DNA from 2 places in the Streptomyces sp. NPDC046862 genome. Region 1 is predicted to be linked to the other one. Evidence: riboswitches for the same ligand, from Rfam matches in the RefSeq annotation. Region 1 holds a riboswitch; the other holds the start of a gene.
The links. A riboswitch is a leader RNA that binds a small molecule or an ion and turns the genes downstream of it on or off. The one in region 1 is predicted to bind ZMP and ZTP.
Positions count from the first base shown of each region.

Region 2: another riboswitch for ZMP and ZTP. It lies ahead of AB0959_RS45350 (bifunctional 5,10-methylenetetrahydrofolate dehydrogenase/5,10-methenyltetrahydrofolate cyclohydrolase); the one in region 1 lies ahead of AB0959_RS22080 (glycine hydroxymethyltransferase).

Region 1 covers NZ_JBEYXP010000019.1:58,604-65,732, reverse strand. Annotated here, with positions in the region: gene AB0959_RS22100 (PLP-dependent aminotransferase family protein) at 1-589, shown strand, start outside; gene AB0959_RS22095 (hypothetical protein) at 732-1,106, shown strand; gene AB0959_RS22090 (glutathionylspermidine synthase family protein) at 1,136-2,320, shown strand; gene rocD (ornithine--oxo-acid transaminase) at 2,345-3,562, opposite strand; ZMP/ZTP riboswitch at 3,668-3,774, shown strand; gene AB0959_RS22080 (glycine hydroxymethyltransferase) at 3,807-5,261, shown strand; gene trpS (tryptophan--tRNA ligase) at 5,510-6,523, shown strand; gene AB0959_RS22070 (2'-5' RNA ligase family protein) at 6,689-7,129, shown strand, end outside.
Region 2 covers NZ_JBEYXP010000065.1:18,223-25,351, reverse strand. Annotated here, with positions in the region: gene AB0959_RS45370 (S-(hydroxymethyl)mycothiol dehydrogenase) at 1-819, opposite strand, end outside; gene AB0959_RS45365 (ABC transporter ATP-binding protein) at 997-2,760, shown strand; gene AB0959_RS45360 (nuclear transport factor 2 family protein) at 2,920-3,285, shown strand; gene AB0959_RS45355 (hypothetical protein) at 3,315-4,700, opposite strand; ZMP/ZTP riboswitch at 4,785-4,872, shown strand; gene AB0959_RS45350 (bifunctional 5,10-methylenetetrahydrofolate dehydrogenase/5,10-methenyltetrahydrofolate cyclohydrolase) at 4,896-5,753, shown strand; gene AB0959_RS45345 (glycosyltransferase) at 5,905-7,129, shown strand, end outside.

The DNA.
Region 1 (7,129 bases):
CACCGGCGGCCTGGTCTTCGAGGACGACTACGACGGCGAGTTCCGCTACGACCGCCAGCCGGTCGGCGCGCTGCAGGGCCTCGACCCCGACCACGTGGTCTACCTGGGCACGGCCAGCAAGTCCCTGGCGCCCGGACTGCGCCTGGGCTGGATGGTCCTGCCGCCGTCCCTCACCCCCGAGGTCCTCACCGCGAAGGGCGGGACGGACTGGTCGTGCGGTGCGCTGGACCAGCTGACCCTCGCCGAGTTCATCACATCGGGGGCGTACGACCGGCACGTGCGCTCCGTACGGCTGCGCTACCGGCGCCGCCGGGACGCCCTGGTGGACGCCCTGCGCGAGCACGCCCCCGACGTCCGCGTCACCGGGATCGCGGCCGGACTGCACGCGGTGCTCCGGCTCCCGCCCGGTACCGAGGCGTCGGTCGTCCGGGCGGCGGCCTGGCAGGGCCTGGAGGTGCACGGCCTGGCCCGCTACCGCCACGACCGGGCGACCGTCGACCCGCTGGACGCCCTGGTCGTCGGCTACGGGACCCCGCCGGACCACGCGTGGGCGGGGGCGCTGGACGCCCTGTGCAGGGTGCTGCCGTAGGACGGGCATCCAGATCCGTGTACGCGGGTACGAGGAGCCGGTTGGGCAATCGCTGGTTTCGATCACTAGTCTGAGCGCCGGTCGGACGCCGGTCACGTGCCGCGCTCCGGCCCGCACACGTACACCCGACGGGGGAGAGAACATGGCAGAGCAGCGCAGGCGCCTGCGGTCCAGCACGGTCGTACTCGGCGGCATGGGCGTCATAGCCGCGGCCCTCACGTCCTGCGGCTCCGAACCGGACCGCCGCTGCGTGGACCGCGACAGCTACGACTTCGCCAACGGCTACAAGGTCGTCTCCGACAAGAACTGCAAGTCGTCCGGGTCGAGTTCCACGTCGTCCGCCAAGAAGCGCAAGACAGCCGGCGGTAAGACCAGCGGCGGCAAGACGAGCACCACCGACGCCGCCTGGTACTACGACGCCGACGTCAGCGGCCGCTACGCCGACTACGGCACCTTCAGCCGCAGCGATGCCGTCGACCGCGACGGCTTCGGCTGCTCCGGCTCGGGCGGCGGCTGACCGGACGCGCGGACGGACCCGACAAGCCCATGGAACGCCGCACGATCGAACCCCGCCCCGGCTGGCAGCAGACCGTCGAGGAACAGGGGCTCATCTACCCGCTGACCCGCTACCCCGATGACTCCCTGCGCCCCTACTGGGACGAGAGCGCCCACTACGTCTTCTCGCTGCCCGAGGTGGAGGCACTGGAGGAGGTCGTCGAGGAACTGCACGGCATGTGCCTGGCGGCGGCCGCGCACATCGTCGAGCACGACCGGTTCGCCGACCTCGGCATCACCGATCCCCGGCTGGTGGAACTGGTCGCCGAGGCCTGGCACCGCCGGGCCGAACTCCCCTCCGTCTACGGCCGGTTCGACCTGCGCTACGACGGCACCGGCCCGGCGAAGCTGCTGGAGTACAACGCCGACACCCCGACCTCGCTCGTCGAGGCCGCGAGCCCCCAGTGGTTCTGGATGGAGGAACGCTTCCCGGGCGCCGACCAGTGGAACTCCCTCCACGAACGCCTCGTCGACGCCTGGAGGAAGCAGTCCGCCCTGCTCCCGCCGGGCGGCCCGCTCTACTTCGCCCACTCGGCGGGCGACGAGCTCGGCGAGGACCTGATGACGGTCGCCTACCTGAAGGAGACCGCCGAACAGGCCGGCCTCGACACCGACTGGATCTCCGTGGAGGACATCGGCTGGGACCGCCTCTCCGGCCGCTTCGTCGACAAGAAGCTCCGCTTCATCCGCAGCGTCTTCAAGCTGTACCCCTGGGAGTGGCTCACCACCGACCGCTTCGCCCCGCACGTCCTCGCCACCCTCGACAACGGCGGCGGCACGGGCACCACGCTGTGGATCGAGCCCGCCTGGAAGATGCTCCTCAGCAACAAGGCCCTCCTGGCGGTGCTGTGGGAGCTGTACCCGGGCCACCCGAACCTGCTCCCCGCCCACCTGGACGGGCCCCGCGAGCTGGCCTCCGGCAACGGGTACGTGGCCAAGCCGCTGCTCGGCCGGGAGGGCGCGGGAGTGACGGTGCACGAGCCGGGCGCCGACCCCGTCGTCCGCGACGAACCGTGCTGCTACCAGGAGTTGGCGCCTCTGCCGTCCTTCGACGGCAACCGTGTGGTCCTGGGCGCGTGGGTCGTGGAGAACGAGTCGGCGGGGCTCGGCATCCGCGAGTCGTCGGGGCTCGTCACGGACGAGTACGCGCGGTTCCTGCCGCACGTGATCCTCTGAGGAAGGCTCGCCGAGGGCCGGGAACTACCCGCCCAGCACCGCACGGAGTTGGGCGAGCCCCCAGTCCAGGTCCTCCTCGCCGATGACCAGGGGAGGGGCGATGCGCAGGGTGGCACCGTGGGTGTCCTTCACCAGGACGCCCCGGTCCATCAGCCTCTCGGAGACCTCACGGCCGGTGCCGTACTCCGGGGCGACGTCGACCCCCGCCCACAGCCCGCGTCCCCGCACCTCGGTCAGCTGTCCCGTGTCCGCCAACCGGCCGAGCTCCTGGTGCAGATGCTCGCCCAGCCGGGCCGCCCGCCGCTGGAACTCGCCCGACCGCAGCATCGCGATCACCTCCAGCGCCACCGCACAGGCCAGTGGGTTCCCGCCGAACGTCGACCCGTGCTCACCGGGCCGGAACACCCCGAGCACCGCCCGCGACGACACCACCGCCGACACGGGCACGATCCCGCCGCCGAGCGCCTTCCCCAGCACGTACACGTCCGGTACGACGCCCTCGTGCTCGCAGGCGAAGGTCCGCCCGGTCCGGCCGAGCCCCGACTGGATCTCGTCGGCGACGAACAGCACGTTCCGCTCCCGCGTCACCTCCCGTACGTCCGCCAGATAGCCGGGCGGCGGCACCCGCACCCCCGCCTCGCCCTGGACGGGCTCCAGCAGCACGGCGACCGTGTCCTCGGTGACCGCGGCGCGCAGCGCGGCCGAGTCCCCGTACGGCACGACGTCGAAGCCCGGTGTGTACGGGCCGAAGTCCGCGCGGGCCTCAGGATCGGTGGAGAAGCCGACGACCGTCGTCGTACGGCCGTGGAAGTTGCCGTCCGCGACCACGATCCTCGCCCGCCCGTCGGGCACGCCCTTGACCCGGTACCCCCACTTCCGGGCCGTCTTCACGGCGGTCTCCACCGCCTCCACGCCCGTGTTCATCGGCAGCACCATCTCCATGCCGCACAGCTGGGCGAGCCGCTCGCAGAACTCCGCGAACCGGTCGTGGTGGAACGCCCTCGACGTCAGCGTCACCCGCTCCAGCTGGGCCCGCGCCGCCTGAACCAGTCGCCGGTTGCCGTGGCCGAAGTTCAGCGCCGAGTACCCCGCCAGCAGGTCCAGGTACCGGCGCCCCTCCACGTCCGTCATCCACGCCCCGTCCGCCGACGCCACCACCACCGGCAACGGGTGGTAGGTGTGCGCGCTGTGCGCCTCGGCCGCGGCGATCAACCGCTCCGTGGCGCTCTCCGAGGCAGCCACGGCGCCTCCCTTCGCTCCCCTTCCTGCCCCTTCCTATCGTCGCTCCCCGCGACGCTCGCATGATGGACGCGCGAACCCGCTGATCCGGAGCGCCCGGTAGGGTGAGCGGCGGGCCGTGACTGGCGCGCTGGACCCTTACGCAGGGTCCGAGGATGGGACCGACCATCGGGAAGCGGCCCGAGAACCGAGTGCCGTGCGCCTGGGCCGTACCGTGAACGCCGAACGCCACGTCCGGAGGTCCTCAATGTCCGACAACTCTGCGCCTCTCTCCACCGAGTCCACCGCCTTCCGCAGCGCCCTCGACGTCATCAGGGCCGTGGAGCCCCGCGTCGCCGACGCCATCGGGCAGGAGGTCGCCGACCAGCGCGAGATGCTCAAGCTGATCGCCTCCGAGAACTACGCCTCCCCGGCCACCCTCCTGGCCATGGGCAACTGGTTCAGCGACAAGTACGCCGAGGGCACCATCGGCCGCCGCTTCTACGCCGGCTGCCGCAACGTCGACACCGTCGAGGGCCTCGCCGCCGAGCACGCCCGCGAGCTCTTCGGCGCCCGCCACGCCTACGTCCAGCCGCACTCCGGCATCGACGCCAACCTCGTCGCCTTCTGGGCCGTCCTCGCCGACCGCGTCGAGGCCCCCTTCCTGGAGAAGACCGGCGCCCGCCAGGTCAACGACCTCTCCGAGGCCGACTGGGCCGAGCTGCGCCAGGCCTTCGGCAACCAGCGCATGCTCGGCATGTCCCTGGACGCCGGCGGCCACCTCACCCACGGCTTCCGCCCGAACATCTCCGGCAAGATGTTCGACCAGCGCTCCTACGGCACCGACCCGGCCACGGGTCTGATCGACTACGAGGCCCTGCGCGCCAGCGCCCGTGAGTTCAAGCCGCTGATCATCGTCGCCGGCTACTCGGCGTACCCCCGTCTGGTGAACTTCCGGATCATGCGCGAGATCGCCGACGAGGTCGGCGCCACGCTGATGGTGGACATGGCGCACTTCGCCGGCCTGGTCGCGGGCAAGGTCCTCACGGGCGACTTCGACCCGGTCCCGCACGCCCAGATCGTCACCACGACCACCCACAAGTCGCTGCGCGGCCCGCGCGGCGGCATGGTCCTGTGCGACGACTCCCTCAAGGACCAGGTCGACCGCGGCTGCCCGATGGTCCTCGGCGGCCCGCTCCCGCACGTCATGGCCGCGAAGGCCGTCGCCCTGGCCGAGGCACGGCAGCCCGCCTTCCAGGACTACGCCCAGCGCATCGTCGACAACGCCCGCGCCCTCGCCGAGGGCCTGACGCGCCGCGGCGCCACCCTGGTCACCGGCGGCACCGACAACCACCTCAACCTGATCGACGTCGCCACGTCCTACGGCCTCACCGGCCGCCAGGCCGAGTCCGCGCTGCTCGACTCGGGCATCGTCACCAACCGCAACGCCATCCCCGCCGACCCGAACGGCGCCTGGTACACCTCCGGCATCCGCATCGGCACCCCCGCGCTGACCACCCGTGGCCTGGGCACCGCCGAGATGGACGAGGTCGCCGGTCTCATCGACCGCGTCCTGACCACCACGGAGCCCGGCACCACCAAGTCGGGCGCCCCCTCCAAGGCCCAGCACATCCTCGACGCCAAGGTCGCGGACGAGATCTCCCACCGCGCCACCGACCTCGTGGCCGGCTTCCCGCTCTACCCGGAGATCGACCTCGGCTGAGGCAAGCCCGAGCGGCCCCCTCGGCTCCTGGCGTGACTCCCGCGGCGGTCCCGGCTCCGGCCGGGGCCGCCGCGCGGCGTGTCGGAGGCGCGCCTCAGGAGGTGGCGGTGCGGTGTGTTCCTCGTCTCACGGCGGTGAGCCCGTACCAGCTCGCACCGGCCTGATCGAGGAGTATCCGTCCCCGCCTGTGGCACATCTGTTTCAGACCAGTTCCGGAGCGGGCCCCCACACCTGAGAGAATGGTGAGCATGGCCTCTGATCGACCCCGGGTCCTCTCCGGAATCCAGCCCACCGCAGGCTCGTTCCACCTCGGCAACTACCTCGGTGCCGTGCGCCAGTGGGTGGCCCTGCAGGAGTCCCACGACGCGTTCTACATGGTCGTCGACCTGCACGCCATCACCATTCCGCAGGACCCGGCGGAGCTGCGCGCCAACACCCGGCTCGCCGCCGCCCAGCTGCTCGCCGCGGGGCTCGACCCCGAGCGGTGCACCCTCTTCGTCCAGAGCCACGTCCCCGAGCACGCGCAGCTCGCCTGGATCATGAACTGCCTCACCGGCTTCGGCGAGGCGAGCCGCATGACCCAGTTCAAGGACAAGTCCGCCAAGCAGGGTGCCGAACGGGCGAGCGTCGGCCTCTTCACGTACCCGATCCTCCAGGTCGCGGACATCCTGCTCTACCAGGCCAACGAGGTCCCCGTCGGTGAGGACCAGCGCCAGCACATCGAGCTGACCCGCGACCTCGCCGAGCGCTTCAACGGCCGCTTCGGGCAGACCTTCACCCTGCCGAAGCCGTACATCCTGAAGGAGACGGCGAAGATCTACGACCTTCAGGACCCGTCGATCAAGATGAGCAAGTCGGCATCGACCCCGAAGGGGCTGATCAACCTGCTCGACGAGCCCAAGATGACGGCCAAGAAGGTGAAGAGCGCGGTCACCGACACCGACACGGTCATCCGCTACGACGCCGAGAACAAGCCGGGTGTCAGCAACCTGCTGACCATCTACTCGACCCTCACCGGGGCCGGAATCCCGGAACTGGAGGAGAAGTACGCCGGCAAGGGCTACGGTGCGCTCAAGACGGACCTCGCCGAGGTCATGACCGAGTTCGTGACCCCGTTCCGGGAGCGCACCCAGCAGTACCTGGACGACCCCGAGACGCTCGACTCGATCCTGGCCAAGGGCGCAGAGAAGGCGCGCGGTGTCGCGGCGGAGACACTCGCGCAGACGTACGACAGGGTCGGCTTCCTGCCCGCCAAGCACTGAGCCGCCCGGCCGCCCTCCCCGCACCGAGCCGCGCCACCGTACAGTCGATAACACGAGCGGCAGTCACCCCTGCCCGCTGACGGCAGGGACACGGCACGGGCACGGAGACAGACCACAACCGACCGCACGCACGACATCAGACGACACCAGACGACAGGAGACGACGTGGGGACCGTAACGATCGGTGTCTCGATCGCGGTCCCGGAGCCTCACGGCAGCCTGCTCCAGGAGCAGCGCGCGGGCTTCGGCGACCCCGCGGCTTCCGGCATTCCCACCCACGTCACCCTGCTGCCGCCGACCGAGGTCGACGACTCCGCGCTGCCCGCGATCGAGGACCATCTGACGGAGGTCGCGGCCGCCGGGCGCCCCTTCCTGATGAGGCTGTCGGGCACGGGGACGTTCCGGCCGCTGTCGCCCGTCGTGTTCGTGCAGGTCGCCGAGGGGGCCGAGGCCTGCACTTGGCTGCAGAAGCAGGTCCGGGACGCCTCGGGTCCGGTGGCGCGCGAGCTGGCCTTCCCGTACCACCCGCACGTCACGGTGGCGCACGGCATCCCCGACGAGGCGATGGACCGGGCGTACGAGGAACTGTCGGAGTACGAGGCGGAG
Region 2 (7,129 bases), on a different contig from region 1:
GGCCAGGTCGCGGGCGTAGAAGGCCTGCTTGTACGTCTCCGGGCGGCCGACGGCCTCGATCACCACGTCGGCGCCGAAGCCGCCGGTGAGTTCGCGGATGGCCTCGACGGCGTCGGTCTCCTTGGAGTTGACGGTGTGCGTGGCGCCGATGCTCCTGGCGGTGGCGAGCTTCCGGTCGTCGATGTCGACGGCGATGATCTTCTCGGCGCCGGCCAGCCGGGATCCGGCGATGGCGGCGTCGCCGACACCTCCGCAGCCGATGACGGCGACGCTGTCGCCCCGGCCCACGTTGCCGGTGTTGATGGCGGCGCCGATGCCGGCCATCACACCGCAGCCGAGCAGTCCGGCGACCGCCGGGGACGCGGCAGGGTCGACCTTGGTGCACTGCCCGGCCGCGACGAGCGTCTTCTCGGCGAAGGCGCCGATACCCAGGGCCGGGGACAGTTCCTGGCCGGTCGAGGCGAGGGTCATCTTCTGCTCGGCGTTGTGCGTGTTGAAGCAGTACCAGGGGCGTCCGCGGCGACAGGCCCGGCAGTTGCCGCACACGGCACGCCAGTTGAGGATCACGAAGTCACCGGGCGCGACGTCGGTGACGCCCGCGCCGACCGACTCCACGACGCCGGCGGCCTCGTGGCCGAGCAGGAAGGGGAAGTCGTCGTTGATGCCGCCCTGCTTGTAGTGCAGGTCGGTGTGGCACACCCCGCAGGCCTGCACCTTCACCACGGCCTCGCCCGGTCCGGGATCCGGTACGAGGATCGTCTCGATCCGCACCGGCTCGTTCTTGCCCGGTGCGATCACGCCGCGCACTTCCTGCGCCATGGAGGACCCTTCCGTCGTTCGGTTTTCGCTCCCCCGACCCTACGTGTGACTGATCGGTAAGGGATGTGGATCACCGGAGTGGGGTGTCTGCCGAGTCCGCGCGCGGAAACCGCTTCGGCAGGGTCCCGCGGCCGACGTAGCCTGAACGCTCCGCCCCACTCCCTCGCGAGGAGCGACGTGAGCGCACAGGAGACAGAGACCCAGCAGCAGCCCGAGCAGCCCGCGTGGCGGCTGCTGCTCGGGTACATACGGCCGCACCGGTGGACACTGCTGCTGGGCGCGCTGCTGGCGCTGGCCACGGGCGCCTGCGGACTCGCGCTGCCGCTGGTGGCAAGGGAGTTGATCGACGACCTGTCCCACGGCCGAGCCATCACGGGTGCGCTGCTCCTCATGTCGGCCCTGGTGATCGCCAACGCGGGCATCGGAGCGCTGGGGTCGTACGTGCTGCGGCGCACCGCCGAGTCCGTGGTGCTCGGCGCGCGGCGCACGCTGTCGTCGTACCTGCTGCGGCTGCGGATAGCGGCCGTGGACCGGAGTGAGCCGGGCGACCTGATGGCCCGCATCACCTCGGACACCACGCTCCTGCGCGAGGTCACGACGGACTCGCTGGTGGGCCTCGGCACCGGCGGGCTCACGCTCGTCGCGACCGTGGTGATGATGGGTCTGGTCGACCCGGTGCTGCTGGCCGTCACGCTGGGCGTGATCGTGGGCGCGGGCGTCGTGCTCGGGGTGATCGTGCCGCACATCAACCGGGCCAGCCGCGAGGCGCAGAACGCGGTCGGCGCGATGGGCGCCTCCCTGGAGCGGATCCTCGGCGCGCTGCGCACCGTCAAGGCGTCCGGTGCCGAGCACCGCGAGGAGGAGCGGATCCACAACGCCGCCGAGGAGTCGTGGCGGCAGAGCGTGCGGGCCGCCAAGTGGTCGGCGGCCGCGGGCAACACGGCGGGGCTCGCCATGCAGATCGCCTTCATCACCGTGCTCGCGGTGGGCGGGGGCCGGGTGGCCACGGGTGCGATCGACGTGGGCACGCTGGTCGCGTTCCTGCTGTTCGTCTTCTATCTGATGTCGCCGATCCAGCAGGTCGTCGGTGCCGTCACCCAGTACCAGACGGGGGCCGCCGCGCTCGCCCGCATCCAGGAGGCCCAGCGGCTGCCCGCCGAACCGCCGTCGCAGGCCGCGCCGTTGCCCTCCCCCGGTGCCGAGCCCGCCGCGGTCGCCTTCGAGGACGTCCGCTTCCGGTACGCCGAGGATCTGCCGTACGTCCACCACGGAGTGACCTTCGCGGTCCCGGCGCGGGGCATGACCGCGTTCGTGGGGCCGTCCGGCGCGGGGAAGACGACCGTGTTCTCGCTCATCGAACGGTTCTACGACCCGGAGGCGGGCGTCATCACGCTCGACGGCCGTGACGTCACCGACTGGGAGCTGCCCCGTCTGAGGTCCGCGATCGGTTACGTGGAGCAGGACGCGCCGGTGCTGTCGGGTTCGCTGCGGGACAACCTGCTGCTGGGCAACCCGGAGGCGGACGAGGCCGCGCTCACGCGCGTGCTGAAGACGACACGACTGGACGGGCTGGTGGCGAAGCTGCCTCAGGGGCTGGAGACCCTCGTGGGGCATCGCGGCACCAAGCTCTCGGGTGGCGAGCGCCAGCGCGTCGCCATCGCCCGCGCCCTGCTGCGCCGCCCGCGGCTGCTGCTCCTCGACGAGGCGACCTCGCAACTCGACGCGGTCAACGAGGCCGCGCTGCGGGACACGGTCGCCGACGTCGCCCGGACGACGACCGTCCTCGTCGTCGCGCACCGGCTGTCCACGGTGACGATGGCCGACCGCATCGTCGTCATGGACGCGGGCCGGGTACGGGCGGTCGGAACCCACCGGGAACTCGTGACCGCCGATCCGCTCTACGCCGAACTCGCGGCGACCCAGTTCCTCGCGACCGCCTGAACCGGGGCGGCGCGAACTCCTGAGCCGGCAGCTCAGCTCCTGACCTCGGCACCTTCGGCTGCGCTTGCCGGGTTCCGGGTGGCGGAGGAGCCTCGAAGGGGGAGGTCCTCCGCGGCCCGTTTCCCGGTCGGGCCGCGGCCTGAGAAGGAGGTCGGTCATATGGGTACCGCGGCAAGCCCCGCCTTCGACACCGAAGCGCTGCGCCGGGGCATCGAAGGACGTGAAACGAACACGCTGCTGGCGATGTACGCGGAGGACGCCGAGCTGCGTGTCGTGGACCGCAACACCCAGCCCAGCCATCCGAAGGTGATGCACGGGCGCAACGAGATCAGCGACATGCTCGACGAGGTCTTCGGACGCGAGATGTCGCACAAGCTGGAGCAATGCGTCGTGGAGGGCGATCACGTCGCCTACTCCGAGTCCTGCGAGTACCCGGACGGTGTGAGGGTGCTGTCGACCTCCATGCTGTCGCTGCAGGACGGCAAGATCGTCGATCAGACCCTGCTCCAGGCCTGGGACGAGTAGAGGGCGAGCAGAGAAGGAGGCGCGGGAGGTCAGCCCAACGCCGTGTCCAGCCACCGGTGCATCACCTCGACCGGCAGCACCGGATTGGCGGCCGCGCTCCGGGCGGCGCCGGGATCCGTGAGCAGTTCCTCGATCCGCTCGGGTGAGAGCCGGGGGTCGCTCGCGGCAGCGCTCCGCAACACGCCGGACTGGTCGCGGCTGAGGCGTTCGATCAACTCCGGTGCCGCGTCGGGGTCGTGGACCGCGAGCACACGGAGGGCGGGGTCGTCGTGGTCGGCGTACCGCGCCAGGCCCCGCCTGGGGAACTGCGGCTTGCCGAGCAGTTCGCCGCGCGTGATCCCCTTCCACTCCAGGAACACGCCCAGTACCGCCTCCGCCGGAGCGGACGGCTGGAACTCACAGGTCAGGAGGCGGACGGCGAAGTCGTCATCTGCGGCGAGCCGGGTAACCAGGTCCGAGGGCAGCCGCGGGTGCACGGCGGCGCTGCGGCGCAGCCAGATGTGCGCGGAGGTCGCGCAGCGGCGGAGCGCTTCGTGGTCGTCGGGCAGCGCGCGCACCCAGTCGAGGGGGGTCAGCCGCTCTTGCGGCTCGACCCGGTAGTCGATCGCGGCCCGCTGTTCCTCGGTCAGTTCGGGCCGTACGGACACGGCGCGGCGGACCTCGTGCTCGGGGTCACGGGCCAGGCGGTCCACCAGGTCGGCCGGGAGCGACGGGTTGAGGGCAACGGCGCCACGTTCGCCGTCGTCCTCGCTGCTCACCAGCCGCTCGGCGGTGGTTCGCGTCAGCAGACACCGCCGCAGAACCAGTTCGCGTTCCCAGCCGTCGAGCTCACCCAGCAGTTCGTCGGTGCGTGCGGCGTCCTGGTGGCAGACGCGCAGGGCCGCGGCCGTGCGCACCTCGGCGGCGGGGTCGGCGAGGAGCGCCTGCCGGGTGGGCGGCGGCAGTTCGTCCCAGGCGCGGGTGACGGCCGCGCGGACCTCGGCGTCGGCGTGGTCCGCGTACCCGGCGAGGACGCGAAGCGGGATGCTGCGCGACCGCGCCGTCCAGGCACGGACGCGGCTGTCCGGATCGCTCAGCAGCCGCTCGTACGCCGCGTCCGGGAGCGGCTCGGCCTTTCCGCGGAAGGGCTCCGACCCCATGGCCAGAGCCCGGCGTACCTTGACCTCCGGGTCGTCGACCAGTCGGGCGCGCTGGGCCGGGTCCGCGGTCCAACTCTCGGTGAGGATCTCGCGTACCCGGTAGTCGGGGTGGGCGAGGATCGCGTCGGCGACGTCGTCCGGCAGTCCGCCGGTCCGCAGGCACAGCCAGAGCCACGACGCCTCCGCACCCGGCTCCAGGAGACGGAGCAGCACGTCGCTCGGCGCACTCGGATTGACGGCCAGTCCTCGAAGGACCTCCGTGCGTACGTTCTCCACCCGCCCCACTCCCCCTGCGCCGCCCGGCCGATGATCATACGACGCACGCACCGCCCGGTTCTGCCCTCTCCTCGGCTACGGTGGTCGGCGGGCCGTGACTGGCGCTGAGGTGGAGTACCACCGGGGAGCGGCTCGACGAACGGGTCTCCTGCCGCGCGCCTGGGCGCTTGTCACGACGACGCTCAGGAGGAGCGCATGTCCCAGGCCCACCAGGCACGGCTCATGGACGGAACCGGTCTCGCGCGGCGGATCGCGGAGCAGACGGCACGTCGTGCCGCCGAGGTCACGCGACGCACCGGCACGGCACCGTGTCTCGCGACGGTGCTCGTCGGCGAGGATCCCGCCTCCGTCACCTACGTCCGGATGAAGCGCAACCGCTGCCGGAAGGCGGGCATCGAGTCACGGCACGTCCCGCTGCCCGCCACGACCACGACAGCCGAACTCGTCGGCACCCTGACGGCGCTCTCCGCCAACCCGGCGGTGCACGGCATCCTGCTCCAGCACCCGGTGGGACCGCACATCGACGAGCGGGCCGCGTTCGAGGCCATCGCGCCGGAGAAGGACGTCGACGGGGTCACCCTCAGCTCGTACGCCGCGATGAGTTTCGGGCTGCCGGGGTTCGTGTCCTGCACGCCCGGCGGCATCATGCGGCTGCTCGACGCGTACGACGTGGACCTGGCGGGGCGGCGGGCCGTCGTCGTGGGGCGCAGCGCGATTCTCGGCAAGCCGGTCGGGATGCTGCTGCTCGGCCGGGACGCCACGGTGACGTACTGCCACTCACGGACGAAGGACCTGCCGTCGCATCTGCGGGAGGCCGACGTCGTGGTGGCGGCCGTGGGACGGCCCGAGCTGATCCGCGGCGGGGACGTCAAGCCGGGGGCCGTCGTGGTCGACGCCGGGTACAACGCGGGCAACGTCGGCGACGTCCACTTCGACTCCGCCGCCGCTCGGGCGGGGCTGATCACGCCGGTGCCAGGCGGTGTCGGCCCGATGACGATCGCGACGCTGCTGGAGCAGACCGTCACCGGGGCCGAACGGCAACTGGGCCTCTGACGGGCGCGGAGCGCGGGGGCCGATGCCGGCGGTTCCCGATCCCTCGGCGTGTCCTTTCGGAAACCCAGGAGGCTCTTTCGGACGTGCTGCCCCCCGCGCCCGGCACCGCCACACGTACGCCGCCATACTGACCCGCGTGCGGATAGCGATCATGACGGCCGGTTCACGGGGCGACGTGGCCCCGTTCACCGGTCTGGGACACGGACTGGTGCGGGCCGGACACGACGTCACCCTGGTGACGCACGGGCGTTTCGAGCCTCTGGTGGAGGGATCGGGGGTCCGGTTCCACTCCCTGCCCATTGATCCGCGGGCCGAGTTGGAGTCGGATCGCGGGCGCGGTCTGCACAGCAGCGGGACCGGCGCCGGAAAGCTGATCCGTTTGGCGGAGATGGGCCGGAGGTTCGCCGGGCAGATGGTCGGCGACGTCGTGGCCGCCGCCCGTGCCAGTGACGTCCTGCTGCTGACCGGAGCCCTCGCACCGCTCGGGCACACCGTCGCCGAGGGGCTGTCACTGCCGAGCATGGGCGTGAACCTGCAACCGCTCAACCCCACCAGGGAGTTCGCGCCACCGATGACCGGCACCCGTTCCTGGGGCCCGGTGCTCAACCGGGCGGCCGGGCACGGCGTGACCCTGGCCGTGGAGCGGGTCTTCGCGGAGACGGTACGGGATCTGCGGGTCCGGCTCGGTCTGCCCCGGGCCGGGCTCGCGGCCGTCCGCAAGGCACATGAGCGGCGGAGCTGGCCCGTGTTCCACGGTTTCAGCCCGCTGGTCGTGTCCCGGCCCCGCGACTGGCGGTCCGGGCTGGACGTCGTCGGCTACTGGTGGCCGTACGACCGGGACAGTCAACTTCCGCCGGAGTTGCGGGACTTCCTGGACGACGGTCCTCCCCCGGTCTTCGTGGGCCTGGGCAGCGCCACCGTGCCCGACGCCGAGCGGCTGAGCGCGCAGGTCGTACGGGCCTTGCGCGCGGCGGGCCTGCGCGGGGTGATCCAGCGGGGCTGGGGCGAACTGCGCGGTGACGGTGACGACATGCTCACCATCGGAGAGGTGCCGCACTCGCTGCTGTTCCCGCACATGGCGGCCGTGGTCCATCACGCGGGCGCGGGCACCACGGCGGCCGGGCTGCGCGCGGGGGTGCCGGCGGTGCCCGTGCCGGTCCAGTTCGACGAGGGCTTCTGGGCCGCCCGGCTCGTCGCGCTCGGAGTGGCGCCCCGGGCCGTGCCGCTGCGGGGCCTCACGGCCGGGGCGCTGGCCGCCGCGCTGCGGAAGGCCACGGGCGACGCCTCGTACGGGCAGCGGGCACGGAGTCTCGCCGAGCGTGTCCGCGGCGAGGACGCGGTGGCCCCGGTGCTCGCCGCGGTGGACCGGATCGCCG